DNA from 4 places in the Paracoccus sp. FO-3 genome. Region 2 is predicted to be linked to each of the others. Evidence: riboswitches for the same ligand, from Rfam matches in the RefSeq annotation. Region 2 holds a riboswitch; each other region holds the start of a gene.
The links. A riboswitch is a leader RNA that binds a small molecule or an ion and turns the genes downstream of it on or off. The one in region 2 is predicted to bind cobalamin.

Region 1 (7,379 bases), on a different contig from region 2:
GAGGCGGCGCTGGCCGCGGCCCCGCCCGAAGAGGCCGCCCAGCCGCTGATGATGCTGCGCATGGCCCGCGCCATGGCCAAGCCCGGCGCGAGCGGCGAGAATGTCTGGGACATCCAGATGCCCGAGGGCGGCGGCCCCTTTACCGTCAACGGCCAGCCCATGGGCCCGGCCACCTCGCAGCCCTGAACCAAGCGGCCCCGCCCGATGCGGCGGGGCCTTTCAGCGCCGCTGCCAGCCGGGGGCGGTGTTTTCCTGCCAGCCGGTGCGGTGCAGCAGCGGCGTGTCGTCGGTGAACTCGGGCCAGCCGAGGCAGAGCAGCGCCGAGAACTCCCAGCTTTCGGGCACCGCCAGCAGCGGGCCGATCCGCGCGGGGTCGAGGATCGAGACCATGCCCAGGCCCAGGTTGCGCACCCGTGCCGCGAGCCACAGCGCATGGATCGCCATCGCCGTCGATTGCCGCAGGGTCTGCGGCATGGTGGCGCGGCCAAGGCCGTGGCCCTCGGACGGGTCGATCTCGGTAAAGACGGCCAGCCAGACCGGCGCGCGGTCCAGCCCGGCGAGCTTCAGCGCATCGTATTCCTGCCGCTGCCGGCCCTGGTAGCGGGCGGCGGCCCGGGCATTGCAGCGCAGGAAATCGGCGCGGATCGCGGCGCGCAGATCGGGGCTTTCGACCCGGATCACCCGCCAGGGCCGGGCATTGCCGACCGAGGGCGCCAGTTCCATCGCCGCGCGCAATTCCTCCAGCAGCGGCTCGGGGATCGGGTCGTCGCGGAAATGCCGCACGTCGCGGCGCCAGCGCAGGATGCGGTCCAGCGCGGCCTGGTCCTCGGGGCCGAACCGCATCATCAGGGCGTGGCGCAAATGGCGCTGTCGGGCAGGCCCTCGGCCCCGGCGCGGATGCCGACCGGGCGGTCGGGCACGGTCAGTTCCACGGCGAGCGGCCGGCCCGCCACGGTCAGCGGGCGGTGGTCGTTCGAGTTCAGCTCGACCCGCAGCCGGTCGCCGGCGGCGAGCATGTCGAGGTGATGGGCCGGGCCGTAGAGCCGGGCGATCTTGGCGCCGTTCAGGTAAAGATGCGCATGGCCCTCGCCGCGGCGATCGGCCAGCCCGGCATGTTCGGGGGCGAAGCAGAAGCCCTCGGCCTCGACGAACAGGTTCCAGCCGGCGGTGCTGTCGGGCTCCAGCCGGGCCGAGGCGGTGGCGCTGCCCGCGGGCAGGTCGATGGGCGCGCCGTGGTCATGCGCCGCGGCCTGGGTGCCGTGGCCATGCGCGCCGTGGTCGTGGCCGTCCAGCGTGATGCCGTTGGCGGCGGCGATGACGAAGCCCATGCCGCCGCCGAAGATCAGGCCGATCAGCAGCATCGGGATCGAACGATCCATGTCTTTTCCCCGCTTTCATGAAAGGGCCGGGCGCGACAGGCACGCCCGGCCGAAACGGTTGCGGCCCGGATCAGGCGGCTTGCGGCACCGGCGCGCGCTGGCTTTCGCGCTGCCAGAACCAGCCGGCCAGCAGGCCGAGCAGCGCCCAGGCCATGGCGCCGGCACCCAGGGCGCGCCCGGCGAATTCCGCCGAAAGCTCGGGCGGGACCGGGCCGGCATAGCTGTCGGGCTGCGGCGCGCCGATCACATGCGGCGCCAGGATCAGCACGATGGCCACGCCCCAGGCCGCCCAGCCCTTGCCAAAGGCGACCAGCCACAGCGCCAGCCCGGTGGCGGCGGCGGTGCCCAGCCACCAGATCGCGCGCAGCTGCACATCGGCGGCGGCGACGCCCGGCACTTCCGGCGCCAGGCCGAAGGCGGGGGCAAGCTGCATGGTCAGGTAGCCGGCCAGGCCCCAAAGCAGCCCCTGCCGCGCCGTGACCGCGTTGCCCTGCGCCTCGGACAGCGCCATCAGCGCCACCAGCATCAGCCCGTAGCCGGCATAGACCATCATGGTGAACAGGACCGAAAGCATGTTGCGGGTCCATTCGAAGGGCCCCAAGTCCTGGTGTGCGCTGACGGCCTCGGCACCGAAATGGGCCAGTTGGCCGGATTCATACAGTTCGGCATGCAGCAGCACGGGCTGCACGAACCAAAGCTGCAACAGGGCGGCAATCAGCCCCGTTGCAGCGCCAGCGATCAACCCGCTGGTCAGAATGCGCGAGAACATGTCAGTGGCAGGGGAAGCCGGTCGCGTGACGCACGTCATGGGCGGCGTCATGCAGGGTCTCGGCCTGCACCAGCCCGGACATGAAGATCAGCCCGAAGCCGATCGCGAAGGCGGCGATGGCGGGAAACAGGACCGAGGCACGGCTGGCGCCGGCGGCGGTCATGGGTTTTGCGGTCATCTGCGACCCTTTCCTTTGGTCGTCCAACCCGACGACATTGCGGTTCCATGCATCGGCAGGTCTCCTGGCTTGCGGGTCACGGCAGACGCCCGCCTTCCCGGCCGGATGGCCAGTGGCGCGATGGACGTCCGCTCTCCGCCTACAGTCGCGGGGGCGGCTGCGGATTTGGCCCCCGAGACGCCGAGGACCGCACCGCATTCCCTTTTGGCCCCGGAAAGGGGCACCGATACACGCGCATGTTACCTGCGATGCCGCGGCGGCGGCAAGCGGAATCGGGCGGCCGCTGCGGGCGGGGTCGAAGGCCGGGCGACGGGCCGGCGGGCGGCGCCGTCGCATGGGTATTTGGACAACGGAGAAGATGCCGGGGAATCGCGCGGGGGGCGGGCGGAAGGGGCTTGTCCGAATCAGGGTGCCGGCGGCCAGTCCAGGTCGACCCAGACCAGCCGGTGCGCGGAAGCGGCCAGCGCGGCCTTGGCCAGCGGTCCCTCGGCCGGCCAGAACACGCCCGAGTCCAGCACCTTGAGCGGCCTTGCCGGCAGGACGTAATCGACGCGCAGGTTGCCCGGCGGCTTGTCGTCCGGCCAGTCGCCGGTATCCAGCGCCGGATCGCCCCGGTGGCCGTCGTTCACCCCGCCCTTGGCCGCCGCGCCGCCCGCGCTGCGGGGCAGGGGGTCGGTGACATGGGCCATGATCCGGGCCAGCGCCTCGGGCCGGCCTTCGCTGTCCAGGGGGTCGAGGTTCAGGTTCCCGGCCAGAACGAAGGGGCCGTCGGGCAGGTGATGCAGCCAGAACGCCAGCTCGTCATGGTTGCGTCGCCCGTTCAGATCCTCGGGCCCGTCGAAGACCGGCGGCGTCGCGGACATGGCCAAGAGGTGCAGCGGCCGGCCCGCGACCGTGACCACCGCATCCCAATGCGCGGTCGAGGACAGGCGGCGGATGGCCGCCACCTCCTCGGGCAGCGGCGGCATCAGGTTGTCGGGCAGGTCGCGCCACAGGAAATCCGCGTAATCCTTGACCGGACCGATGGGATGGCGCGACAGGATCGCCATGCCCCCCTGTCCCGAGAAGGTGCCGAAGCCCTGCGCATCGTCGGCCGTGCCCAGCCGCCCGTCGGCGTTCAGGTCGAGCCCGGTCGCCATGCCGGAATTCGGCCGGGCGGCGAAGCGGTGCGGATAGTCCAGCCCGGCCTGCGCCAGCCTGGCGGCAAAGGCGTCCAGCGCGCTGTTCTCGTAATCCCAGTCGAAATGCGTCAGCAGCAGGATGTCGGGCCGGGTTTCCGCCAACACCTGCACCACGGCGTCGATCTGCGCATCCTTGCGGCCGAGGTCGCGCAACAAAAGCCCCGGCCCGTCGCGCGACAGGTCGGGGCTGAAGGTCGCGATCCGCAGCGGATCGGCCTGGGCGGCCAGGCCAAGGGCGGCCAGCAGGGCCGCCCCGGCCAGTGAGCTTACACCCAAGGCCGGCTCTGGGCCATCTGCGCCTCGTAGGCGTCGATGGCGGGGGCCTTTTCCATGGTCAGGCCGATGTCGTCCAGCCCGTTCAGCAGGCAGTGGCGGCGGAACGGGTCCAGCTCGAAGGGGAAGCTCTGCCCGTCCGAGGTGGTCACGGTCATGTTTTCCAGATCCACGGTCATGCGGGCGTTGGCGCCCTTCTTGGCGTCCTCCATCAGCACGTCCACCACCTCTGGCGGCATGACGATGGGCAGGATGCCGTTCTTGAAGCAGTTGTTGTAGAAGATGTCGGCGAAGCTGGTCGAGATCACGCAGCGGATGCCGAAATCCAGCAGCGCCCAGGGCGCGTGTTCGCGCGAGCTGCCGCAGCCGAAGTTGTCGCCGGCGACGATGATCTGGCTGTCGCGCCAGGCCGGCTGGTTCAGCACGAAATCCGGGATCTCGTTGCCCTGGGCGTCATAGCGCATCTCGTCGAACAGGTTCTTGCCCAGACCCGAGCGGTGGATCGTCTTCAGGAACTGTTTCGGGATGATCATGTCGGTGTCGATGTTGACCAGCGGCATGGGTGCCGCGATTCCGGTCAGGGTGGTGAACTTGTCCATGTCGTGATCCTCGCAGAATTGACTTGGGCCGCAGCGGCCCGTTAACCGAGACCCGTCCGGCGCCTTGCGCCATGGAAAGGGCTTCGCTGATGTTTTTCGGGTTTTCCAGCCTTGCGGCCCTGCGCGCCTGCATTGCGCGCGACTGGAGGCCGCAGATCGGAGACCCCGAGATCACCGGCTGGCTGACGGTGCTCTCTTACTTCCTGTGCTTCGTGCTGGCCGTCATGGTGCTGCGCCGCCGTCCGGCCGGCGCGGCGCGAGGGCTGTGGCTGACGATCGCCGGGCTGATGGCCTTCCTGGGGGTGAACAAGCAGCTGGACCTGCAGACCGCGCTGACCGCCACCGGACGCTGCATGGCGCGGGCGCAGGGCTGGTACGACGACCGCCATATGGTGCAGCTGGCCTTCATCGCCGGGCTGGTGCTGGGCGTGGCACTCGCGCTGGCCTGGACGACGAATGCCCTGCGCGGGCACATGCGCCGCAACGGCCCGGCCCTGCTGGGGCTGGCCGTGCTGTGCGGCTTCGTGCTGGTGCGCGCGGTGGGCTTTCATCATGTGGACAGGCTCATCAGCGCCGATTTCGCGAACATCAAATACAACTTCTGGTTCGAGAACGCCGGGCTCTGGCTGATTGCGATCAACGCCTTGATGCTGCTGCGGCGGGGCCGGTAAGGCCCCGCGCCGCTCGCCATCAGACGGTTTCCGCCAGCAGTTCGCGCACGTCGGTCAGGTGGCCCCTGATCCCGGCTGCGGCCGCCATCACCGGCGACATCAGGTGGGTGCGGCCGCCACGGCCCATGCGGCCCTCGAAGTTGCGGTTCGAGGTCGCGGCGCAGCGCTCGCCCGGCGCCAGCTGGTCGGGGTTCATGCCCAGGCACATCGAGCAGCCGGCCAGGCGCCATTCGAAGCCGGCGTCGATGAAGATCTTGTCCAGCCCCTCTTCCTCGGCCTGCATGCGCACCAGGCCCGAGCCCGGCACCACCATGCCGCGCACGCCCGGCGCCAGCCTGTGGCCTTTCAGGATGCCGGCGGCGGCGCGCAGATCCTCGATCCGGCCGTTGGTGCAGGAGCCGATGAAGACCGCGTCGATGCTGATCTCGTTCAGCGGCGTGCCCGGCTTCAGGCCCATGTAGTCCAGGCTGCGGCGCGCGGCCTCGACCTTGCCGCCCTCGAAATCCTCGGGCGCGGGCACCTTGCCGGTGATCGGCAGCACGTCCTCGGGCGAGGTGCCCCAGGTCACGACCGGGGCGATGTCCTCGCCGCGGATGGTGACGACCTTGTCCCAATGCGCGCCCTCGTCCGAGAACAGCGTCTTCCACCAGGCGACGGCGGCCTCCCATGCGGCGCCCTTCGGGGCGTGCGGGCGGCCCTTGACATATTCGAAGGTCTTTTCGTCCGGCGCGATCAGCCCGGCGCGGGCGCCGCCCTCGATCGCCATGTTGCAGACGGTCATGCGGCCTTCCATCGACAGGTCGCGGATCGCCTCGCCGCAATATTCGATGACATAGCCGGTGCCGCCGGCGGTGCCGGTGGCGCCGATCACCGACAGGGTGATGTCCTTGGCGGTCACGCCGGGACGCAGCTTGCCGGTGATCTCCACCTTCATGTTCTTGGATTTCTTCTGGATCAGCGTCTGGGTGGCCAGCACATGCTCGACCTCCGAGGTGCCGATGCCATGCGCCAGCGCGCCGAAGGCGCCATGCGTCGCGGTGTGGCTGTCGCCGCAGACCACGGTCATGCCGGGCAGGGTCCAGCCCTGCTCGGGGCCGACGATATGCACGATGCCCTGGCGGATGTCGTTCATCGGGTAATAGTTCAGCCCGAATTCGCGCGCGTTCTTGTCCAGCTCGGCGACCTGGATGCGGCCCTCGGGGTTCTCGATCCCGTCCACGCGGTCGGGCGTCGTGGGCACGTTGTGGTCCGGCACGGCGATGGTCTGGTCGGGGCGGCGCACCTTGCGCCCGGCCATGCGCAGCCCTTCGAAGGCCTGGGGCGAGGTCACCTCATGCACCAGGTGCCGGTCGATATAGAGGATGCAGGTGCCGTCCTCGGAACGCTCGACCACATGGGCGTCGAAGATCTTGTCGTAGAGGGTGCGGGGCGCGCCCGCGTTCGTGTTGCCGGTCATGGCTGTCTCTTTTCTGGAAGACTAGCTGGGAAAGGGCGGAGGGGGTGCCGCAGCCTGCGGCAGGGCGCGCGCAAGCGCCCGCTCCCGTCAAAGTCGGGCGGTGACGGACAGGCTTTCGCCGTAGAACCGGCCGGGCAGGCGGGCGCGGTCGTGAATGTCGAAATAGACGAATCCTCGCATAGGGGCATTAATAGGGCGATTTCACGTCATATTCAATATCGCCACACGGCCCTGTTAATTCCAAGTTGGGAAATGGTCCCTATCTTGGCGCCGAAAGACACGGGAAAGGGGACCGATCATGCTGATTCGCATCATCCTGCGGGCGATCCCGCTGATCTGCGTGGCCGTTTTCGCGCTGGCGGTGCATTGGGCGGACACGCCGCTGAAGCAGGCGCGGGCGGCGGCGGGTGCCGAAAGCCTGCATCTGGCCTGGGGCGCGGGGCAGGTCAGATGCGCCGATCCCTGGGGAAATCTGCCGGTTTCGGCCTGCCCGCCGGCGGATGCGTCCAGAAATCCGCTGCGCCTGCATTGAGCGGGCGCGATTCCGTGCTACATTGGTAAGGCCCCGGCGCCGGGGGAGATCGGCGTGATGACCGGAGGATGAACCCTGTCCAATACCGTCTCGCCGGCCGCTGCGCCGGCTGCGACCACCGCGGAATCCGGGCTGACGAGCGATCAGCTACTGGACCGCATTCTTGCCTCTCTTGACGACGACAAGGCCGAGGATGTCGTGACCATCGACCTGCGTGGCCGCTCGGCCATGGCCGATCACATGGTGATCGCCTCGGGCCGGAACGCGCGGCAGGTGGCCTCGATCGCCGAAAAGCTGGTCGAGCGCCTGAAGGAACAGACCGGCCGCTCGGCCCGGATCGA
Region 2 (7,379 bases):
TGCCCCTGCCCGAGGCGCTGCATGCCGAGGTGGTCGGCCTGACCGCCTTTCTGCTGACCATGGCGCTGGCGGCGATGGGGCTCGAAACCGACATCCGCAAGCTGCGCGCCAAGGGCGTCCGGCCGCTGGCGCTTGGCGCGCTGGCCTGGCTGTTCATCTCGACCCTGGGCCTGGGGCTGGTCGCGCTGCTGTGACCGCGCGGCATTGAGCCGCCCCGCCGCGATGCCTAGATTGGGCGCGATCCGCCAAAGGACCGCGCCCATGGCCCTAAAGCCCGCCGACCCCCGTCCGATGACCCGGCGCGAGACCGAGGTCCACCGCTTCGTCCGCGCCCGCTATGGCCCGCGCGGCACGCTGGCGCTGCATCGCCACGCGCTCGGCCTCGACCTGCTGCGTGCGCCGGTGAACGTCATGCTGTCGCCGCTGTTCCTGCTGGTGCGGCTGGCCGCGCCGCTTCTGCGCCGGATCGGGCTGCGGCGCGCCGGCGACTGGCTGTCGCGCCGGCAGATCTTCCTGAAATCCGACGTGGCGCAAAGGATCGAGGCCGATCTGGCCCATTTCATCGACGACCTGGCCGAAAAGGGGCTGGCGCCCCAGGCCGCGCCGCAAAGCGTCGCCCGCGCCGTCTCGGACTATGCCGAGACCCGCAATGCGGTCTCCGAGATCACCACCTCGGTCCTGGTGCTGGGCTCGGGGCTCTTGCTGTTCCACCGCGCCACGCCGGGGGTGATCTCGCTGGCCGGGCCGGTCGCGCATCTGCGGGCGCAGGCACAGGCGGTCGAGGATTTCGCGCTGGGAAGCTGGGCCGGCCGCATGTGGTATGGCGCCTTCCCGCGAGAGCTTTCCAGCGTGGATCTGCTGCTGACCGGGGTGGTGCTGGCCATGCTCGCCTCGGTCCTGACGACCTTTGCCGGGCTGGTCGCCGATCCGGTCCAGCTTTGGACCGGCATCCACAAGCGCCGGGTGCTGCGGCTGCTGCGCCGGCTCGACCGGGCCGAGGACGGGCCGGGGCTGGGGCGCGAACATGTGCTGGCCCGACTGGGCGACCTGTCGGATGCGGCGCTGAGCCTGTGGCGCAGCTTCAAGGGCTAGGCCAAAGCACGGTTTCGTCGATCCCGGCCAGGTCGCAGCGTCCGGTCAGGGCCATGGCGACCTCCAGCTCGGCGCGCAGGATGGTCAGCATATGCGCGACTCCCGCCGCGCCGCCCACGGCCAGGGCGTGGATCTGCGGCCGCCCGACCAGCACCGCCGATGCCCCCAGCGCCAGGGCCTTCAGCGCATCGGTGCCGCGACGGATGCCGCCGTCGCACAGCACCGGAATGCGCCCGGCGACCTGGCGGGCGACGACCGCCAGAGCCTCGGCCGTCGCCGGCAGCGTGTCCAGCGCCCGCCCGCCGTGGTTCGAGACGATCACCCCGTCCACCCCAGCCGCGACCGCACGCTCGGCATCATGCGCCGACATGATGCCCTTGAGCAGCAGCGGCAACCGGGTCTGCGACTTCCGCCGCGCTCTTTGATCTGGCGCGCGGTCACGACGGTGACGGTCCGTGGCGTGTCGAGCAGCGGCGCGGTGATCTTGTCCGAGGCGCTTTCGGTGGTCTTGTAGCGGGTCTCGGCCTCGCTGCCCTGCTGGCGGCGGATGACCGCCGTGTCCAGCGTCACGGTGTCCTGCGCCTGGGCGGGGCCGCCGACCCCCGCGGAAATGGCAAGGACCGGAAGCAGGCCCAGGGTCGGCAGCAATTGCGCGGCAGACCCCGAGGCTGGCGGTTTGGGATGGGTTTTGTTCATGGGTTATCCCGGCACAAAGATGCATCCCCTTCCACCGGCAGGCAGAGACGACATGAAGTGTTGACTTATCAATGGCTTGCGCTCTGGCGCGCCGGAACGGGAACGGGAACCGGAACGGGAACGGGAACGGGAACGGGAACGGGAACGGGAACGGGAACGGGAACGGGAACGGGAACGGGAACGGGAACGGGAACGGGAACGGGAACGGGAACGGGAACGGGAACGGGAACGGGAACGGGAACGGGAACGGGAACGGGAACGGGAACGGGAACGGGAACGGGAACGGGAACGGGAACGGGAACGGGAACGGGAACGGGAACGGGAACGGGAACGGGAACGGGAACGGGAACGGGAACGGGAACGGGAACGGGAACGGGAACGGGAACGGGAACGGGAACGGGAACGGGAACGGGAACGGGAACGGGAACGGGAACGGGAACGGGAACGGGAACGGGAACGGGAACGGGAACGGGAACGGGAACGGGAACGGAGCCCCGGTTCACGCGCGCGCGATCCACGCAAGAGGGCGAATTGTCGCGCTTTGTCAAACGACGCGACGTCATTCCATGCCATGTCCCCGCGCCTGTTGCCATAATCCAACAGCCGCGCAGGTGCGGCGGCCCGTGGCCGCAGCCTGCCCACCACCATGGCCCGGCGGCAAATCGAGCCCTTGGCGCGATCCGGGAACCCACCAGATATTCCGGGCACAGCCCGGCCATCCACTAAATATGGATTGACCCGGCCCGTGACCCGTGGCTAACTGCCGGGGTCATGGTTGCCCTGGGGCCGACTCGGGGATGAAAAGGGAAGCCGGTGAAAAGCCGGCACTGCCCCCGCAGCTGTAAGCGGCGAGCGACGCTGGAATGCCACTGGGGCCAAGGCTCCGGGAAGGCCGGCTAAGCCGAGACCCGCAAGTCAGAAGACCTGCCATGGCGCGAAAGGACGAAACCGTGCGGCGGGCGCGGGGCTGGAACAGGGTCCGGTGGCACGCCCATCGGCCCGGCCCCCTCTTGCCGACAGAACAGAAGGAGCCGAGCCATGTCCATCACCGTTTACTCCAAGCCCGCCTGCGTGCAATGCACCGCCACCACGCGGGCGCTCGACGCGCGCGGCCTGGCCTATCAGCTGATCGACCTGACCGAGGACGACGCGGCGATGGAACTGGTCGTCTCGCTGGGCTATCGCCAGGCCCCGGTGGTCGTCGCCGGCGATGCGCATTGGGCGGGCTTCCGGCCCGACATGATCGGCCGGCTGTCCTGACCGGCGCCATGGGCGGGCTGGTCTATTATTCCTCGGCCTCGGGGAACACCGCGCGCTTCGTGGCGCGGCTGGGGCTGGCGGCCGGGCGCATCCCGGTCTCGCCGTGCGATCCGCTGCCCGAGGCGGCAACGCCCTATGTGCTGATCTGCCCGACCTATGCCGACGGGACCGGCCGGGGCGCGGTGCCCAAGCAGGTGATCCGCTTCCTGAACGATCCCGCCCGCCGCGCCGGCCTGCGCGGCGTCATCGCCGCCGGCAACCGCAATTTCGGGGCGACCTATGCCTTGGCCGGCCGGGTGATTTCTGACAAGTGCAACGTCCCCGTGCTGTATCGATTCGAGCTGGCGGGGACTGATCTGGATATTTCCCGCGTCCGTGCGGGGCTTGAGAAATTCTGGGGGACGGAATGCTTGACGATGGCGTAAAGGCCGAGCTGGACTATCACGCGCTGAACGCGATGCTGAACCTTTACGACGGCGAGGGCCGCATCCGCTTCGACGCGGATCGCAAGGCCGCGCGGCAGTATTTCCTGCAGCATGTCAACCAGAACACCGTCTTCTTCCACTCGCTGGACGAGAAGCTGGGCTACCTGGTGGACGAAGGCTATTACGAGGCCGAAGTCCTGGACCAGTATCCGCGCGCCTTCCTGCACCGGATCTGGGACGCGGCCTATGCGCGCAAGTTCCGCTTTCCGACCTTCCTGGGCGCCTTCAAGTATTATACCAGCTACACGCTGAAGACCCGCGACGGGCGGCGCTATCTGGAACGCTACGAGGACCGGGTGGTCATGGTCGCGCTGGCCTTGGCGCGCGGCGACGAGGATCTCGCCATGCGCTTCATGGAGGAAATCCTGTCGGGCCGGTTCCAGCCCGCGACGCCGACCTTCCTGAACGCCGGCAAGAAATCGCGCGGCGAACTGATCTCGTGCTTCCTGCTGCGGCTGGAGGACAACATGGAAAGCATCGGCCGCGGCATCAATTCGGCGCTGCAGCTTTCCAAGCGCGGCGGCGGCGTCGCCCTGATGCTGACCAACCTGCGCGAGGCCGGGGCGCCGATCAAGGGGATCGAGAACCAGTCCTCGGGCGTCATCCCGGTGATGAAACTGCTGGAGGACAGCTTTTCCTATGCCAACCAGCTGGGCGCGCGGCAAGGCGCGGGGGCGGTCTACCTGAACGCGCATCACCCCGACATCCTGCGCTTCCTGGACACCAAGCGCGAGAATGCCGACGAGAAGATCCGCATCAAGACGCTGTCGCTCGGGGTGGTGATCCCGGACGTGACCTTCGAACTGGCCAAGAAGAACGAGGACATGTACCTGTTCTCGCCCCATGACGTGGAAAAGGTCTATGGCATGGCCTTCTCGGAGATTTCCGTCACCGAGAAATACGCCGAGATGGTGGACGACAAGCGCATCCGCAAGAAAAAGATCAACGCCCGCGCCTTCTTCCAGACCCTGGCCGAGATCCAGTTCGAAAGCGGCTATCCCTATATCATGTTCGAGGACACGGTGAACCGCGCCAACCCGGTCGCCGGCCGCATCAGCATGTCGAACCTGTGCAGCGAGATCCTGCAGGTCAACGAGGCCAGCACCTTCGACGAGGATCTGAGCTATCGCCACCTCGGCACGGATATTTCCTGCAACCTCGGCTCGCTCAACATCGCCGCGACCATGGACGGGCCGGATTTCGGCGCCACGGTCGAGGCGGCGATCCGCGCGCTGACCGCGGTGTCGGAAATGTCGGCGATCGAGGCCGTGCCCTCGATCCGGCGCGGCAACGACGAGGCCCATGCCGTGGGGCTGGGCCAGATGAACCTGCACGGGTTCCTGGCGCGCGAGCGCATCCATTACGGCAGCCCCGAGGGGATCGAGTTCACCTCGGTCTATTTCGCCGCCGTCGCCTATCACGCCATCCGCGCCTCGAACCTGTTGGCGCAGGAAAAGGGGCGCAGCTTCAAGGATTTCGAGACGTCGAAATATGCCGACGGCACATTCTTCGACAAATACGTGACGCGCGACTGGCTGCCGACGCTGCCCGATGTCGCGCGGGTGTTCGAGGGTGTCGCGCTGCCCACGCGCGAGGACTGGGCCGCGCTGCGGGACGCGGTGATGCGGCATGGGCTTTACAACCGCAACCTGCAGGCGGTGCCGCCCACCGGCTCGATCAGCTATATCAACAACTCGACCAGCTCGATCCACCCGATCGTCGCCAAGATCGAGATCCGCAAGGAAGGCAAGATCGGCCGGGTCTATTACCCCGCCGCCTTCATGTCGAACGAGAACCTGGACTATTACCGCGACGCCTACGAGATCGGCCCCGAGGCGATCATCGACACCTATGCGGCGGCGACCGAACATGTCGACCAGGGCCTGTCGCTGACGCTGTTCTTCCCGGCCGAGGCCACGACGCGCGACATCAACCGCGCCCAGATCCATGCCTGGAAGAAGGGCATCAAGACGATCTATTACATCCGGCTGCGCCAGACCGCGCTGGAGGGCACCGAGGTGCAGGGCTGCGTTTCCTGCACGCTTTGAGGCGGGGGCTGTCTGCCCCCGCACCCCCGAGGATATTTGGACACGAAAGAAAGGGTCTTCGGATGAAGGACCATGCGCCGCGCACGCCCCTGCGGGCCATCAACTGGAACCGGCTGGAGGACGAGAAGGACCTGGAGGTCTGGAACCGGCTGACGGTGAACTTCTGGCTGCCCGAGAAGGTGCCGCTGTCGAACGACGTGCAGAGCTGGGCCACGCTGCGCCCCGAGGAGCGCGAGCTGACCATCCGCGTCTTTACCGGGCTGACGCTTCTGGACACGATCCAGAACACCCTGGGCGCGCCGGCGATGATGCCCGATGCGATCACCCCGCATGAGGAGGCGGTGCTGTCCAACATCGCCTTCATGGAGGCGGTGCATGCGCGCAGCTATTCCTCGATCTTCTCGACGCTGTGCCTGACGCCCGAGGTGGATGCGGCCTTTCGCTGGGCCGAGGAGAACCCGCACCTGCAGCAGAAGGCGCGGCTGGTGCTGGAGGAATACAAGGCCGGCTCGGACCCGCTGAAGCGCAAGATCGCCAGCGTGTTCCTGGAGAGCTTCCTGTTCTATTCCGGCTTCTACCTGCCGATGTACTGGTCGAGCCGCGCCAAGCTGACCAATACTGCCGACCTGATCCGGCTGATCATCCGCGACGAGGCGGTGCATGGCTATTACATCGGCTACAAGTACCAGCGCGGGCTGGAGCGGCTGGGCGAGGCCGAGCGCGCGGCGCTGAAGGATTTCGCCTTCTCGCTGATCTTCGATCTCTACGACGTCGAGGCGAAATACACCGCCGAGCTTTACGACGGCATCGGCCTGACCGAGGACGTGAAGGCTTTCCTGCATTACAATGCCAACAAGGCGCTGCAGAACCTGGGCTACGAGGCGCTGTTCCCGCCCCAGGCCTGCGAGGTCAACCCGGCGATCCTGGCCGCGCTGTCGCCCGACAGCGAGAACCACGATTTCTTCAGCGGCTCGGGGTCGAGCTATGTCATCGGCAAGGCGGTCGCGACCGAGGACGAGGACTGGGACTTCTAGGCACGCGGGTTGCGCGCCAGCCGCTGCGCGATGGCCGAGCAGACCAGCAGCTGCGTCATGTGATAGACCATCACCGGCAGCACGATCGCCCCCACCGCCGCGGCCGGGAAGATCGCCGTGGCGATGGGCAGCCCGCTGGCGAGGCTCTTGGTCGAGCCGCAGAAGAACAGCACCGCCCGGTCCTGGCGCGGCAGGCGGAACAGCCGCCCGGCACCGAGCATGGCGCCCATGACCAGCGCCAGCAGCAGCGCCGTGACCAGGAAGCACAGCACCAGCCCCGGCAGCGGGATCGCCGACCAGATGCCCGCCACGGTGCCGGCGCCGAAGGCGGAATAGACGATGAGCAGGATCGAGCCGCGGTCCACCGCCATGGTCAGCAGCCGGTGGCGCTGGACGAAGCCGCCGATCCAGCGCCGCAGCAATTGCCCGGCGACGAAGGGCAAGAGGATCTGCACGGCGATCTTCTGGATGGCGTCGAGGCTGGCGCCGCCGCCGTCGTGGTGCAGCAGATGCGTGACCAGCAGCGGCGTCAGCACCACCCCCACCAGGTTCGACAGCGAGGCCGCGCAGATCGCCGCCGGCACGTTGCCGCCCGCGATCGAGGTGAAGGCGATCGAGCTTTGCACCGTCGAGGGCAGCACGGCCAAAAACAGCAGCCCCAGCGTCAGCTCGGGGCCCAGGACGCCGCCGAACAGCGCGGCCAGCGCGATGCCCAGCACGGGAAACAGCGCATAGGTCGCGCCGAAGGTCAGGCCCTGGAGCCT
Region 3 (7,379 bases), on a different contig from region 2:
CGGCGGTCAGGTCGAAGCCCTCGATCAGCATCTTCGCCGGCGCCGCCAGGTCGAAGCCCGAGGCGGTGAAATCCAGCGTCACCTCTTGCGGCAGGATCGGCTCGACCCAGGGCGGCAGCACGCCCTCGGGCACGGTCACGCCCGACAGCGCCACCCGTTCGTGCAGCCGGCCGTCGGCTGTGGCGCCGGACAGGCCGACCGTCACCTTGGTCGAGGCAAGGCCGAATTCGCCCAGCGGAGAGCCGATCTTCAGATCATGCAGGACCGCGTCCATCGACAGGTCGTCCCACAGCGGCATGGCGGCGGCCAGCTTGTCGCGCAGCCCGTCCTGCGAGCCCTCGATCCGCTCCTCGGACGGATGGGCGACGAACCAGGCGAGCAGGGACAGCATGCCTTCGGTGCGCGCGCCGGTGATCTGGCCGCTGCCCTCGTAGCCGGGCGCGGTGATCTGGAAGGTCATCGGCTGGCCGCCCGGAGCCATCAGGATCTCCTGCGACAGCTCCAGCCCCTCGGCGGTGAAGTTCATGGCCTGGTCGACGCCGCCGGCCTTGCCGGGCCCGCCGGTCAGCGACATCTCCATCCGCGCCGTGCGCTGGTGATCGCGCGAGATGATCTCGGGCTCGGCCGGGGGCTGTTCGGGCGCGGCTTCGGCGCCGGGCGGCGGCGGGGGCGCATATTGCACCGACTCGATGACGTAATCCGTCATCACCGCCGTCTGTTCGCGGAAACTCATCAGCCCCTCGTCCCAGATGCCGGTGGATTCGACCCTGGTCGTGCCCTTCTGCTCGAACAGGCGCGGCACCACCACCGACCAGCTCAGCACCTGGTCCTCGCTGACGCCCCAGCTGCCGTCGCCATTGTCGGTCAGCCGATAGGTCAGGGCCGAGACGCTGACCTGGGCCTGCTCGGCCGGAACCTGCGCCAGAAGCGGCGCCGGGTCGATCCGCAGCTCATAGCTTTCGCCCTGGGGGGTGACGGCGACCACGCCCTCGGCGCCGCCGAAATAGGTCTGGAAAACGCCGCGCAGCCGCGCGGCCCCCTCTTCGGTGGCAGGCACGGCCCAGGCCGCCGAGACGGGGCAGATCGCCAGCAGCGCCACAAGGCCTTGTCTCGCAAACATGTCCGAACATCCTTTCGAATTCACTGATCCTGCACAAGCGGCAGATGACAGGAAACAGGCTAGAACTCCACCCCCGGTTGCGCCTTGATGCCATCGCGGAAGGGATGCTTGACCTGCTCCATCTCGGACACAAGATCGGCAAGCTCGATCAGTTCCGGCTTGGCGTTGCGCCCGGTCAGGACCACATGCGTCATCGGCGGTTTTTCGCTGCGCAGGAAATCCAGCACCTCGTCCAGGTCCAGGTAGTCATAGCGCAGCGCGATGTTGATCTCGTCCAGCAGGACCATGCGGATCTGCGGATCGCGGATCAGTTCCTTGGCCTTTTCCCAGCCGGCGCGGGCGGCGGCGATGTCGCGCTCGCGGTCCTGGGTTTCCCAGGTGAAGCCCTCGCCCATGGCGTGGAACTGGCACAGGTCGCCGAAATGCGTGGTCAGCAACCGCCGCTCGCCGGTGTCCCAGGCGCCCTTGATGAACTGCACCACCGCGCAGGGCATGCCATGGGCGATGCAGCGCAGGATCATGCCGAAGCCCGAGGACGACTTGCCCTTGCCCTTGCCGGTATGGACGATGACCAGGCCCTTCTCGCCCTGCTTCTCGGCCATCATCCGGTCGCGGGCGGCCTTGATCCGGGCCATCTTCTCGGCGTGGCGGGTATTGTCGTCGGTCTGCATCGGGCACTCCTTCGCTTGACAAGTCGGGACCGGGCGCGCACAGACGAGAGGCGCTGGTTCCTGTCCTACGACAGGCGAAGAGGGAATGCGACAGGCAACCGCCTGGAAGCAGCCGCCCCCGCGACCGTGACCGGAAAGGTCGCCCCGAGGCCACTGGCGAGACGCCGGGAAGGCGGGGCGGCCGTGGGCCCAGGCCCGAATCCGCAAGCCGGGAGACCTGCCAGCGCGCGAAGGATTGACCGGCGGACGGGGTGTTCCCGCTGGGGCTTGGGCGCTGGTCCCCTGCCTCGTGCCGCCTTGAGGGATGAAGGGCGCATGACCGTCACGCTGCATGTCTGCATCACCTGCCGCGCCGGCCAGCCCGTCCCCGAGGGCGAGCCCGTGCCCGGCGCGCGGCTGCATGACGCGCTGGCGGCCGAAGGCGCCCCCGACGGCGTGCGCATCGTCCCCGTCGAATGCCTGTCCGCCTGCGCCAACGGCGCCGCCATCGCGCTGTCGGCGCCGGGCCGCTGGACCTATGTCTACGGCCGCATGTCGGCCGAGGACGCGACCGAGATCCTGCTGGGCGCCGCCGCCTATGCCCAGGCCCCCGACGGCATCGTGCCCTGGCGCGAGCGCGTCACGATTTTCCGCAAGCGCAGCCTCGCGCGCATTCCCCCGATTGGATAGAAGATGAGCGACCTGACCAAGACCCCCGTCACCGTCATCACCGGCTTTCTGGGCGCCGGCAAGACCACGCTGATCCGCCACCTGATGTCGCAGCCGCAGGGCAAGCGGCTGGCGGTGCTGGTCAACGAATTCGGCACCATGGGCGTCGACGGCGAGATCCTGAAGTCCTGCGCCGACGAGAATTGCCCGGCCGAGAACATCATGGAGCTGTCGAACGGCTGCATCTGCTGCACCGTCGCCGACGACTTCATTCCGACGCTGGAACGGCTGATGGCGATGCCGGTCAAGCCCGACCACATCCTGATCGAGACCTCGGGCCTAGCCCTGCCCAAGCCCTTGCTGAAAGCCTTCGACTGGCCGGCGATCCGCTCGCGCATCACCGTGGACGGGGTGATCGCGCTCGCCGATGCCGAGGCGGTGGCGGCCGGCCGCTTCGCCCCCGACGAGGCCGCGGTCGAGGCGCAGCGCGCCGCCGACGACAGCCTCGACCACGAGACGCCCCTCTCCGAGGTGTTCGAGGACCAGATCGCCTGCGCCGACATCGTGCTGCTGTCCAAGGCCGACCTGGCCGGCGAGCAGGGGCTGGCCGCCGCCCGCGCCGTGATCGAGGCCGAGGCGCCGCGCAAGCTGCCGATCCTGCCGCTGACCGACGGGGTGATCGACCCGCGCGTGATCCTGGGCCTGGGTGCCGCGGCCGAGGACGACCTCGCCGCCCGCCCCAGCCACCACGACGGCGCCGACGACCACGAACACGACGATTTCGACTCGGTGGTGATCGAGCTGGCCGAGATCGCCGACCCCGGCGAGCTTGCCGCCCGCATCGAGCGGCTGGCCCGCGAACAGAACATCCTGCGGGTCAAGGGCCATGTCGCCGTCGCCGGCAAGCCCATGCGCCTGCTGGTGCAGGCGGTGGGCGAGCGGGTGCGGCACCAATACGACCGGCCCTGGGGCGACGCCCCCCGCGCCTCGCGCCTGGTGGTGATCGCCGAGCATGACGACATCGACGAGGCCGCGATCCGGGCGGTCCTGGCTGCCTGACGATGCATGTCGTCTTCCGCGAAAGCCGTGGGCTGGAAGAGACCGAGGTTCCGACCGACCCCGGCCAAGGCCCCGCCGACCTGGTCGTGCTGTCCTATTCCGACAGCGACCTCGGCGCTTTCGCGGCGGGCTGGCATCGCGCTGCCGGGCGGCTGCCTTCGCTGCGGCTGTGCAACCTCTCGGCGCTGCGGCACCCGGTCTCGGTCGATCAGTATTGCGAGGCAACGCTTTCCGGCGCCCGCGCCGTGCTGGTCCGGCTGATCGGCGGCGAGCCCTATTGGCATTACGGCGTCGCCAGCCTTCAGGATCTGGCCCGCCGCCGCGGGATCGCCCTGGCCTTCCTGCCGGCGGACGGGCGTCCCGACCCAACGCTGGAGCGGTTTTCCACCCTGCCGCTGCCGCTGCTGCATCGGCTGGCGGCGCTTTGCGACCAGGGCGGCGCGGTCGCGGCGCAGATGGCGCTGGCGGAACTGGCCGGGGCCGCCGGCCTGCCCGCCGCCCCGGTCCAGGGGCAGGCCGCGATCCCTGACTTCGGCTTCTACGATCCCGACCGCGGCGTCATCGACCGCCCCCGGCCCGACCCCGCACCCGGCGTGCTGGTCAGCTTCTATCGCAGCTACCTGACCGCGGCCGACCTGGCGCCGGTGGATGCGATGATCCGCGCCCTGCGCACGGCCGGCTTTGCCGCGACCGGGGTCTTTGCGCCCTCGCTGAAGGCGCCGGGCTTTGCCGACTGGCTGGCGCCGCACCTGCCCGGCCTTGTCGCGGTGGTGAACCTGACCGCCTTTTCCGCCCGCGACGATGCCGGCGCCACGCCCTTCGACGGCACGGATTGCCCGGTCTTCCAGGTGGCGCTGTCCACCGCGCCCCGCGCCCTCTGGGCGGCCGAGGACCGCGGGCTTTCCGCCGCCGACCTGGCGATGCATGTCGTGCTGCCCGAGGTGGACGGCCGCATATTCCTGGGCGCGATCAGCTTCAAGGAACCGCAAGAGCGCGACCCCGACCTGCAATTCGCCCGCGTGATCCATGCCCCCGACCCGGACCGCATCGACGCGGCGGTGGCGCGGATCACCGCCTGGCACCGGCTGCGGCAGGCGACACGCCGCGCGGTGGTGCTGTCCACCTATCCCGGCAAGGCGCATCAGCTGGCCCATGCGGTCGGACTGGACGCGCTGGCCTCCTGCAGCGCGATCCTTGGGCTTCCCCATGACGACCTGGGCCGGCGGCTGACCGCCGAGCGCATCCACTGGCCGCTCTCGGACTACCAGCAAGCGCTGGCCCGCCTGCCGCAACGCCTGCGCGACGACCTCGCCGCCGCATGGGGCGAGCCCCCCGACGGCTTCCGTTTCGCCGCCCTCCGCCACGGCGCCGACCTGATCGCCCTGCAACCCGAACGCGGCGAGGCAAAGACCCGCGCCGACGACTACCACGACCTGACGCGCACCCCGCGCCATGAATATGTCGCCTTCTACCTGTGGCTGCGCGCGCAGGCGGACGTGCTGATCCACATGGGCGCGCATGGCACGCTGGAATGGCTGCCCGGCAAGTCGGTTGCCCTGTCGGGCGAATGCTGGCCCGAGGCGCTGCTGGCCGACATGCCGGTGATCTATCCCTTCATCGTCAACGATCCGGGCGAGGCCGCGCAGGCCAAGCGCCGGCTTTCCGCCGTGACGCTGGGCCACCTGCCGCCGCCGCTGGCGGATTCCGCGGTGCCCGAGAACCTCGCGCATCTGGAACGGCTGCTCGACGAATATTCCACCGCCGACGGGCTGGACCCGCGCCGCCGCGACCGGCTGATCCTGGCCATCCGCGACGAGGCCCGCGCCGCCGGGGTGGAAACCGACCTGGGCCTGCCCCCCGACGCCGCGGCGGCCGAGGCGATCCCGCTGATCGACCGCTTCCTCTGCGATCTCAAGGACAGCCGCTTCGGCGACGGGCTGCATGTCTATGGCACCGCTCCGGGCGAAGCCGAAGGGCTGGCGCGCGCGCTGGCCGGCCAGCGGGTCGCCCCCGGCCCCTCGGGCTCGCCGGCGCGGGGGCGGCAGGACGTGCTGCCGACCGGGCGCAACCTTTTCACCGTCGATCCCCGCGCCGTGCCCTCGCGCAATGCCCATGCCCAGGGGGTGAAACTGGCCGAGGAACTGCTGCGCCGCCACCTGCAGGACCAGGGCGACTGGCCCCGCGGCCTGGTCGTGGACCTCTGGGGCAGCGCCACCATGCGCACGGCGGGCGAGGAATTTGCCATGGCGCTGCATCTCGCCGGCCTCAGCCCGCGCTGGGACGGCGCCTCGGGCCGGGTCGCGGGCATCGAGATCCTGCCCCTGGCCGAGCTTGGCCGGCCGCGGATCGACGTGACGCTGCGGGTCTCGGGCCTGTTTCGCGACATCTTCCCCGGCCTCGCCCAGCTTTTCGAGACCGGGGCCGAGGCGCTGGCGGCCCGCGACGAAACCCCAGCCGACAACCCTTATCGCAACCGCGCCCCCCGCGTCTTCGGCCCCAGGCCCGGCCTTTACGGCCTCGGCATCGCCGACCTGGCCGAGAGCTTCACCGACCAGGCGCGGCAGGCGGCGGGCGAGGCGTGGCTGGCCGCCTCCTCCCATGCCATCGCCGCCGATGGCCGGATCACCCACCAGCCGCAGGCGATCCGCGACCGCTTGGCCCAGGCCGATGCCTTCGTCCATGCGCAGGACCTGCCGGAATCCGACCTGCTGCTGGCCGGCGACCATGCCGCGCATGAGGCGGGCTTCGCCGCCGCCATGGCGCGGATCGGCGCCGCGCGGCCGGCGCTCTACCACCTCGACGCCACCCGCCCGGACCAGCCGCGGGCCCGGACCCTGGCCGAGGAAATCGCCCGCGTCACCCGCGCCCGCGCCGCCAATCCGGCCTGGGCCGACGGCATGATGCGGCACGGCTTTCGCGGCGCGGCCGAGATCGCGGCGACGCTGGACCACATGGCCGCCTTCGCCAACCTGGCCGGCGTGGTGCCCGGCCATCTCTTCGACCTCTATCACGACGCCACGCTGGGCCGGCCCGAGGTCCTGGCCTTCATGGAACGCGAAAACCCCGCCGCGCTCGCCGCCATGCGCGCGCTTTTCGCGCGGCTGCTCGAATCGGGCCTCTGGGTCAGCCGCCGCAACTCGGTCCTGGCGGAGCTGGCGCCATGAGCTTCGCCGTCAAGGGCTGGTGCCCCGGTGCGCTGCGGCCGATGCAATCGGGCGACGGGCTGGTGCTGCGCATCCGGGCGCGGAACGGCCGGCTGGAACCGGACCAGGCACGGCTGATCGCGGCACTCTCGGCGCGGCACGGCAACGGGCTGATGGACCTGACCAGCCGCGCCAACCTGCAACTGCGCGGGCTGGACCCTTCCGGCCATGCCGCGACCGTCGCCGCCCTGGCCGGCATCGGCCTGATCGATGACGACCCGGAATCCGAGGCACGGCGCAACGTGATCCTGTCGCCCTTCGCCCCGATGGGCGGCCCAGCCTGGCAACTGGCCGAGGCCATCGCCCAGGCGATGACCGCGCCCGATGCGCCGCAGGTGCCCGGCAAGTTCGGCTTTGCCGTCGATGCCGACCCGCCGGTGCTGGCCGACACGCCCGCGGACATCAGGCTGCGCCCGCAGGGCCCAGGCTGGCTGATCCTGCCGGACGGCGCCGACTGGGCGCTCAAGGCCGATAACACCGCCCAGGCCGCCACCCGCGCCATCGCCCTGGCGCATTGGTTCATGCAAGGCGGCGTGCAGGACGGCCGCGGGCGGATGCGCGACCACCTGCGCCGCGCCCCCGCCCCGCCCCATGGCGCGACCCCGCTGCCGTCTTCTCTGTTGCCCAAATACCCATGCGACAGCGCCACCGGAACCGCCGGCGCCCATCCGCCCGACC
Region 4 (7,379 bases), on a different contig from region 2:
AGCGAGGCCCAGTCGCGTCCCGCCATATGCGCCATGTCCACGGCGTCGAGGGCCGCCGCGACGGCGTCGTCGTCCTGCGCGCCCCATGGCCGCAGCGGGCCAAGCCAAGGCGTGCGGCCCAGCTCCACCGCGTCGCGCACCGTGATCCGCTCGGCCGTCTCGGCCGATTGCGCGACCAGCGCCAGCCGCCGCGCGATCTGCCGTCGCCCCAGCCGGGCCATGGGCCGGCCCTCCAGCCGGATCTCGCCGCGGCTCGGGCGCAGCAGGCCCGCCATCAGCCCCATCAGCGTCGACTTGCCCGACCCGTTCGGCCCGATCAGGCCCAGGGTCTCGCCCGGATGCAGGCGCAGGCTGATGTCGGACAGGATCTCGCGGCCGCGCACGGCATGGCTGGCGCCGACGGCTTCCAGGATGGGCGTCATCGCTGCCGGCCCCGGATCATGACCACGGCAAAGGCAGGCGCGCCGACCAACGCGGTGATGACGCCGATGGGCAGCACCTGGCCGGGAATGACGATGCGCGAGACGACGTCGGACAGCACCAGGAACACCGCCCCCGCCAGCGCCGTCGCCGGGACCAGCCTGGCATGGCGCGGCCCGACGAGGATGCGCATCGCATGCGGCACCACCAGCCCGACGAAGCCGATGGCCCCGGCGATCGAGACCATGATTGCCGTCGCCAGCGAGGCCGTGCCGATCAGCAGCGCCTGCGTGCGCCGCAGGTCGATGCCAAGCGACGCGGCGCTTTCCGCCCCGAAGGCGAAGGCGTCGAGCGTGCGCGCATGCCACAGCCCGACCCCCAGCGCCAGCGCCGCCATCGGCACCGCGACCCAGCTGTCCGGCCAGCGCACGCCCGACAGGTTGCCCAGCAGCCAGAACATGATGCCGCGCGCCTGCTCGGCGCTGGCCGATTGCGCGATGATCAGCGCGGTCAGCGCGTTGAACATCTGCGAGCCGGCGATGCCCGCCAGGATGATGACCCCGGCGCCGCGCATCCCGGTCCCGCCGCCGGCGGCGCGCGCCAGCGCCGCGACCAGCGCGAAGGCGGTCAGCGCCCCGGCAAAGGCGCCCGCCGACATGCTGAGCAGCCTTGCGCCGATCCCCGCCACCGCGACCGTGACCGCCCCGGTCGAGGCCCCGGCCGAAATCCCCAGCAGATAGGGCTCGGCCAGGGGGTTGCGCAGCAGCGCCTGCAGGATCAGCCCCGACAGCGCCAGGCTTGCGCCGCCGCAGGCCGCGACCACCGCCCGCGACAGCCGGTAATGCCAGATCACGCTGGCGTCGATCGGGTCGAGCGCCGCCGAGCCAAGCCCGGCCTTGACCGCCAGCACCTCGATGACGGTGGCCAGCGGAATGCGCGTCTCGCCCACCGCCGTGCCGAAGAGCAGCGCCGCGACCAGCACGGCGGGGGCCAGCCACAGCCAGCCCCGATTGCGCCCCGTGCTGCGGGTCGCGGCGCGCGGCCTCATTGCAGGTCGAACCCGGCCAGCGAGTCCGCCAGCGATTCCAGCGCGTAGATCGCGCGCACCGAGGGGTCCATCGCATTGGCCGGCATGGTCAGGATGCGGTCGTTCTTCACCGCCTCCATCTCGCTTGTCACCGGGTCCGAGGTCAGGAAATCGCGCTTGACGGCGATGTCGTCGGCGGGAAAGCGGCGGCGGTTCATCTCGGCCGCGACGATGAAGGCCGGGCCGGCCTTGGCGATGGTTTCCCAGCCGACGGTCGGCCATTCCTCGGGCGAGGCGACGACGTTCTGCACACCCAGCTTGGACAGCATCCAGCCCGGCACGCCATTGGCGCCCGCGACATAGGGGTCGATCTCGATCTCGGCCGAGGAATACCAGAACAGGCCCGACACGCCCTCGGGCAGGTCCAGCGCCTGCGCCCGCTCGACCGCCGCCGCCTCGCGCGCCTTCAGGTCGGCGATCACCTCGGCCCCGCGCTCCGATACGTCGAAGATCGCCGCCAGTTCCTCGATGCCCTGGTAAAGCAGCGCGGTGTCGAACAGGACCGAGCGCGCGCCGTCCATGCTTTGCGTATTGTCCTTGCCGACGCATTCGGTCGGCATGATCCAGCTGGGGATCTGCGCGTCGTCGAACATCTCGCGCGTGCCGACCGCGCCCTGCGGGCCGATCATCCATTCATAGGCCGTGACCACCAGCCCAGGCTTCTTGGCCAGCACGCTTTCGAAGCTGGGGGCGCTGTCGGCCAGCCGTTCGACCCTGGCGTCCGCCTCGGCAAATTCGGGCAGGACCGGGTTGATCCACAGCGCCGTGCCCGCCACCTTGTCGGCCAGCCCCAGCATATACAGGATCTCGGTCGTGCTTTGCCCGACGCTGACGACGCTTTCGGGCGCCTTGTCGAAAGTGACCTCGTGGCCGCAGCTGGTCAGGGTCAGCGGGTATTCGGTGCCCGCCAGCGCCATCGGCGCCAGGGTGGATGTGGCGATGATCGCCGTGGTGAGCCTCAGCATGATGTTTCCTTCCGCTACATCATGAACAGGCCGGATGAGCGGATGGAGACCGGGCCAATGCCGGTCGCAACCCCTCCCGAGCCGACCCGCTCGGATTGGTCAAACGTCGTCGGCAGGTCTCCTGACTGGCGGGTCACGGCAGGGATGCGGCCTTCCCATGGCACGGGGCCACAGTGGCGTTTTCGCATCCTGCTCGCCGCCTACAGTTGCGGGGGCAGTTCCGGTTCGGGGCCTTGCGACCCCGGCGGATTCCCTTTCAATTCCTTGCGGAAACCGACGCGCTCTCCCTAGCTGCCGGCGCGGGCGCTGGCAAGCGTCAGCATGGGCGCCCGGCCACGGCCTGCCGGCGGGCGCCTAGCCCTCCTCGAAGCTGAAGATGGCCAGGCTGCGCTCGCGCTCGTTCACGCGCAGGCGGCGGTTGATCGGGGCATGGGCGCGGGCCGAGCAATCCGGCCGCTCGCAGAGATAGCAGTTCAGACCGATGTCCACCGGCCGGCTGCGGTCGAGATCGATGCCGTCGGCATAGACCAGCCGCGGTGCATAGGCCACGTCGCAGCCCAGCCCGATCGCCAGCCGCTGCGCGGGCGCGCCATGGGTGCCGCCGGCCCGCGTCACCGTGCGCGCGATCGAGAAATAGCTGGCGCCCTCAGGCATCCGGATGACCTGGGTTTGCACCCGCTCTGGCGTCTCGAAGGCGGCATGGATGTTCCACAACGGGCAGGTGCCGCCGAAGCGCGAGAACGGGAACCGCCCGGCGCTGAAGCGTTTCGAGATGTTGCCGGCCCGGTCCACCCGCACGAAGAAGAACGGAATGCCCCGCGCCTCGGGGCGTTGCAGCGTGGACATGCGATGCGCGGTCTGCTCGAAGCTGGCGCCGAAGCGGTGGCCCAGCAGCTCGACATCGTAGCGCGCCGATTCGCAGGCGGCGAGGAAGCGGGCATAGGGCATCATCAGCGCCGCCGCGAAGTAATTCGCCAGGCTCACCCGCATCAGCGCGACGGCCGGCGGGTCGGCCAGTCCCGCCTCGTCGACCAACCGGGCGATCAGCGGTTCCTGCTCCAGCCGCGCCAGCAGCACGCCGATCTGGAAGCGGCGGCTGGATTGCGCCAGCAGTTCCGACAGCATCAGCTCGCGCCGGTGCGGGTCGAAGCGGCGCAGCTGCTCGCCCATGACCGGCGCTGGCAGGATGCGCACAGCGATGCCATGCGCGGCCAGCCGGCCGGTCAGCGCCATGTGCGGCTCGTTGCGGTGCAGCGCCAGTTCCTCGGCCAGCGCCTCGGCGGCACGGTCCAGCGCATCGACATGGTTGCGCCGGGCATAGAACCAGCCGCGCACCGCATCGACCGGGCGCGAGGTGCCGGCCAGCGCCTCGACCTTGTCGCGGTCGGTCAGCGGGTTGTCGTCGGCCTGCGGCTGCAGCAGCGCCTGGCGGTGGCTGTCATGCAGCCGCACGAAGGCCGCCGCGATCCGCGGCGAGGCTTGCAGCACCGCCTCGATCTCGGCGCGGGACGGTGCGCCCGCCTCCAGAACCGGATCCTTCAGCGCCGCGGCGAAATCCGCCGCAAGCTGCGCGTCGGTCGAGGGTGCCAGTTCGGCGATGTTCATGTCATAGACCTCGGCCAGCCGCATCAGGAAGCGCGCCGAGGCCGGGCGCTGGTCGGATTCGATCAGCGTGACATAGCTGGCCGAGACGCCCAGCTCGGCCGCCATCTGCGCCTGGGTCAGCCCCAGCGACTGGCGCAGCACGCGCAGGCGCTGGCCGATGATCAGTTTCTCGCCTCGGGCCATGTGACAAACCTTACAAGTTCTGCGGCTGCACGGTGACAAGACTGACCGCAACACCCGTTGTTTTCAAAGCAATAATGCACATGCAGCATGACATTACTACTGTGACATTGCGCCGTGAATCACAGGAGGCCGCCATGCCGCTCGACCGCAATGCCCCACCGCTTCCGCCCGTCGTCCTGCGCGCCGTGCCGGGCGCGGATCATGTCCTGACCCCCGAGGCGCTGGGTTTCGTCGCCGCATTGCAGGCCCGCTTCGGCCTGCGGCTGCATGCGCTGATGGTCGCCCGCGCCCGCCGGCAGGAGCGCATCGACCGGGGCGAGTTGCCCGACTACCTGCCGCAGACGCGCGAGATCCGGCAGGGCATCTGGCAGGCCGCCCCCGTTCCGCCCGCGCTGGAGGATCGCCGGGTCGAGATCACCGGCCCGGTGGATCGCAAGATGATGATCAACGCGCTGAACTCGGGCGCCCGGGTCTTCATGGCCGATTTCGAGGACGCGACCGCCCCCAGCTTCGCCAATATCATCGCCGGGCAGGCGAATCTGATCGACTATCGCGACGGCACGCTGGAGCATGACGACTCTGCGACCGGCAAGAGCTATCGCGTCGGCCCCCGCCCGGCGCTGCTGATCCTCCGCCCGCGCGGACTGCACCTGCCCGAGGCGAATGTGCTGATCGGCGGCCAGCCGGTCTCGGCGGCGCTGTTCGATTTCGGCCTGTCGCTTTATCACTGCGGCCGGGCGCTGGCCGCCACCGGGCGCGGGCCGTTCTATTACCTGCCCAAGCTGGAGGGCCATGGCGAGGCGCGGTTCTGGAACGAGGTCTTTGCCTTTGCCCAGGACCGCATGGGGCTGGCGCAGGGCACGATCAAGGCCACCGTGCTGATCGAGACCCTGCCCGCCGCCTTCGAGATGGACGAGATCGTCTGGGAACTGCGCGACCACATCGCCGGGCTGAACTGCGGCCGCTGGGACTATATCTTCAGCTATATCAAGACGCTGCGCAATCATCCGGCCTATGTGCTGCCCGACCGGGCGCAGGTCGGGATGGAGAATGCCTTCCTGGCCGCCTATGCCGCCCGCGTGGTCAAGGTCTGCCATCGCCGCGGCATCCATGCCATGGGCGGCATGTCGGCGGCGATCCCGGTCCGGGGCGATGCCGAGGCCAACGAGGCCGCCTTTGCCCGCGTCCGCGCCGACAAGCAGCGCGAGGTCGGCATGGGCTTCGACGGCTGTTGGGTCGCGCATCCCGACCTGGTGCCGGTGGCGCAGGCGGTCTTCGACGCCGCCATGCCCGGTCCGAACCAGATCCGCAAGCCGCGCCAGCAATGGCGCATCGAGCCCGCCATGCTGCTGAAACCCCATCGGGGCCGGATCACCGAGGCGGGCGTGCGGCTGAACATCCAGGTCGCCGTCGAATACCTGGCGCAATGGCTGTCCGGCCGCGGCGCGGTGCCGATCCAGAACATGATGGAGGATGCCGCCACCGCCGAGATCAGCCGCGCCCAGCTGTGGCAATGGCTGCGCCACGGCGCCCCCGTCGTGCTGGAGAACGGCGAAGAGCGCCGGTTGACCGCCGAATGGCTGGGCGAGTTGATGCAGGCCGAGATCGTCCGCATCCTCGACCGGCTGGGCCCGAACGGGTTCCATCGCGGCCATTACGCCAGCGCCGCGCGCATCGTGCAGGAGGCCGCGACGGCCGAGACCCTGCCCGATTTCATCACCGTCCCGGCCTATGACGTGCTGAACGCGCTGGACTGAGGCCCTCCATGGACCCGATCCGCACGCTTTCCCCCTTTGGCGGGCCGCTTCCCCCCGGATGCCCCGCCTTGCCGCAAACCGCGGCTGCCGATCCCCGAACCGACCCTGCTGAAAGGAAGCATCATGAGCAGAAAGACTTTTTCGGAAATCCATGCCGAGGTGTCGTCCCGCTACCCCTCCGGTCGAACCCCGGGTGGCGTTTCGGTCGATGACATCGTGCAGCTGCGGCTGCAGAACACCTATGACACGCATCTGGACATCGCTCGCGACATGGCCGGCGTGATGCGCGCGGACATGGCGGCCTATGACGCCGATGCCGCGCAGTTCACCCAGTCGCTGGGCTGCTGGTCGGGCTTTCACGCCCAGCAGATGATCAAGGCGGTCAAGCGCCTGCGCGGCACGGCCAGGGGCACCTATGTCTATCTGTCGGGCTGGATGGTCGCGGGCCTGCGCAACCGCTGGGGCCATCTGCCCGACCAGTCCATGCATGAAAAGACCGCCGTCGCCGACCTGATCCAGGAGATCTACGTCTCGCTGCGCCAGGCCGACGAGGTGGCGATCAACGACCTGTTCAAGGATCTCAAGGCCGCCCGGACCGAGGCCGAGCGGGCGAAGGCCATCGCTGCGATCGACGGTTTCGAAACCCATGTCGTGCCGATCATCGCCGACATCGACGCCGGCTTCGGCAATGAACATGCGACCTATCTTCTGGCCAAGGAGCTGATCAAGGCCGGTGCCTGCGCGCTGCAGATCGAGAACCAGGTCTCGGACGCCAAGCAATGCGGCCACCAGGACGGCAAGGTCACCGTCCCGCGCGAGGATTTCATCGAGAAGCTGCGCGCCTGCCGCCTGGCCTTCGAGGAGCTTGGCGTCGATGACGGCGTCATCGTGGCCCGCACCGACAGCCTGGGCGCCGGGCTGACCCAGAAGGTGCCGGTCAGCCAGCGCCTCGGCGACTTGGCCGCGGAATACATCAAATGGCTGAAGGTCGAGCCGATCACCGAGGCGAACCCGATCCGCGAGGGCGAGCTGGCGCTTTACCAGAACGGCGCATTCGTGAAGCCGGCGCGGCTGCCGAACGGGCTTTTCCCCTTCCGTGACGGCACTGGACGCGAGCGGGTGATCGAGGATTGCATCGCCAGCCTGACCCAGGGCGGCGCCGACCTCCTGTGGATCGAGACCGACACGCCCAACGTGGACGAGATCGCCGGCATGGTGGCCGAGATCCGCAAGGCGGTGCCGAACGCCAAGCTGACCTATAACAACTCGCCCAGCTTCAACTGGACGCTGAACCTGCGCAAGCAGGTGCGGGCGCAATGGCTGGCCGAGGGCCGGATCGGCGAGGCCGACTATCCCGACGGC

Region 1: linked by a shared signal. The riboswitch ahead of FE811_RS07545 (CbtB domain-containing protein) and the one ahead of nrdH (glutaredoxin-like protein NrdH) in region 2 are both predicted to bind cobalamin.
Region 3: linked by a shared signal. The riboswitch ahead of FE811_RS07575 (DUF1636 domain-containing protein) and the one ahead of nrdH (glutaredoxin-like protein NrdH) in region 2 are both predicted to bind cobalamin.
Region 4: linked by a shared signal. The riboswitch ahead of FE811_RS18610 (ABC transporter substrate-binding protein) and the one ahead of nrdH (glutaredoxin-like protein NrdH) in region 2 are both predicted to bind cobalamin.

The regions. Positions count from the first base shown of each region.
Region 1 is NZ_VCBQ01000019.1:34,979-42,357, reverse strand. Features, by position in the region: gene FE811_RS07565 (hypothetical protein) at 1-186, shown strand, start outside; gene bluB (5,6-dimethylbenzimidazole synthase) at 220-843, opposite strand; gene FE811_RS07555 (hypothetical protein) at 846-1,379, opposite strand; gene FE811_RS07550 (CbtA family protein) at 1,450-2,148, opposite strand; gene FE811_RS07545 (CbtB domain-containing protein) at 2,150-2,326, opposite strand; cobalamin riboswitch at 2,363-2,569, opposite strand; gene FE811_RS07540 (endonuclease/exonuclease/phosphatase family protein) at 2,731-3,783, opposite strand; gene leuD (3-isopropylmalate dehydratase small subunit) at 3,774-4,379, opposite strand; gene FE811_RS07530 (hypothetical protein) at 4,469-5,050, shown strand; gene leuC (3-isopropylmalate dehydratase large subunit) at 5,070-6,506, opposite strand; gene FE811_RS07515 (hypothetical protein) at 6,805-7,038, shown strand; gene rsfS (ribosome silencing factor) at 7,171-7,379, shown strand, end outside.
Region 2 is NZ_VCBQ01000005.1:9,418-16,796, reverse strand. Features, by position in the region: gene FE811_RS02115 (YeiH family protein) at 1-194, shown strand, start outside; gene FE811_RS02110 (DUF6635 family protein) at 262-1,092, shown strand; gene FE811_RS28115 (alpha-hydroxy acid oxidase) at 1,082-1,813, opposite strand; cobalamin riboswitch at 2,544-2,735, shown strand; gene nrdH (glutaredoxin-like protein NrdH) at 2,827-3,048, shown strand; gene nrdI (class Ib ribonucleoside-diphosphate reductase assembly flavoprotein NrdI) at 3,057-3,473, shown strand; gene nrdE (class 1b ribonucleoside-diphosphate reductase subunit alpha) at 3,455-5,581, shown strand; gene nrdF (class 1b ribonucleoside-diphosphate reductase subunit beta) at 5,644-6,615, shown strand; gene FE811_RS02075 (bile acid:sodium symporter family protein) at 6,612-7,379, opposite strand, start outside.
Region 3 is NZ_VCBQ01000019.1:42,555-49,933, forward strand. Features, by position in the region: gene FE811_RS07565 (hypothetical protein) at 1-1,120, opposite strand, end outside; gene cobO (cob(I)yrinic acid a,c-diamide adenosyltransferase) at 1,180-1,791, opposite strand; cobalamin riboswitch at 1,829-2,031, shown strand; gene FE811_RS07575 (DUF1636 domain-containing protein) at 2,107-2,460, shown strand; gene cobW (cobalamin biosynthesis protein CobW) at 2,464-3,498, shown strand; gene cobN (cobaltochelatase subunit CobN) at 3,501-6,662, shown strand; gene FE811_RS07590 (precorrin-3B synthase) at 6,659-7,379, shown strand, end outside.
Region 4 is NZ_VCBQ01000075.1:6,170-13,548, forward strand. Features, by position in the region: gene FE811_RS18600 (ABC transporter ATP-binding protein) at 1-422, opposite strand, end outside; gene FE811_RS18605 (iron ABC transporter permease) at 419-1,468, opposite strand; gene FE811_RS18610 (ABC transporter substrate-binding protein) at 1,465-2,472, opposite strand; cobalamin riboswitch at 2,566-2,765, opposite strand; gene FE811_RS18615 (short-chain fatty acyl-CoA regulator family protein) at 2,827-4,260, opposite strand; gene aceB (malate synthase A) at 4,395-6,017, shown strand; gene FE811_RS18625 (isocitrate lyase) at 6,141-7,379, shown strand, end outside.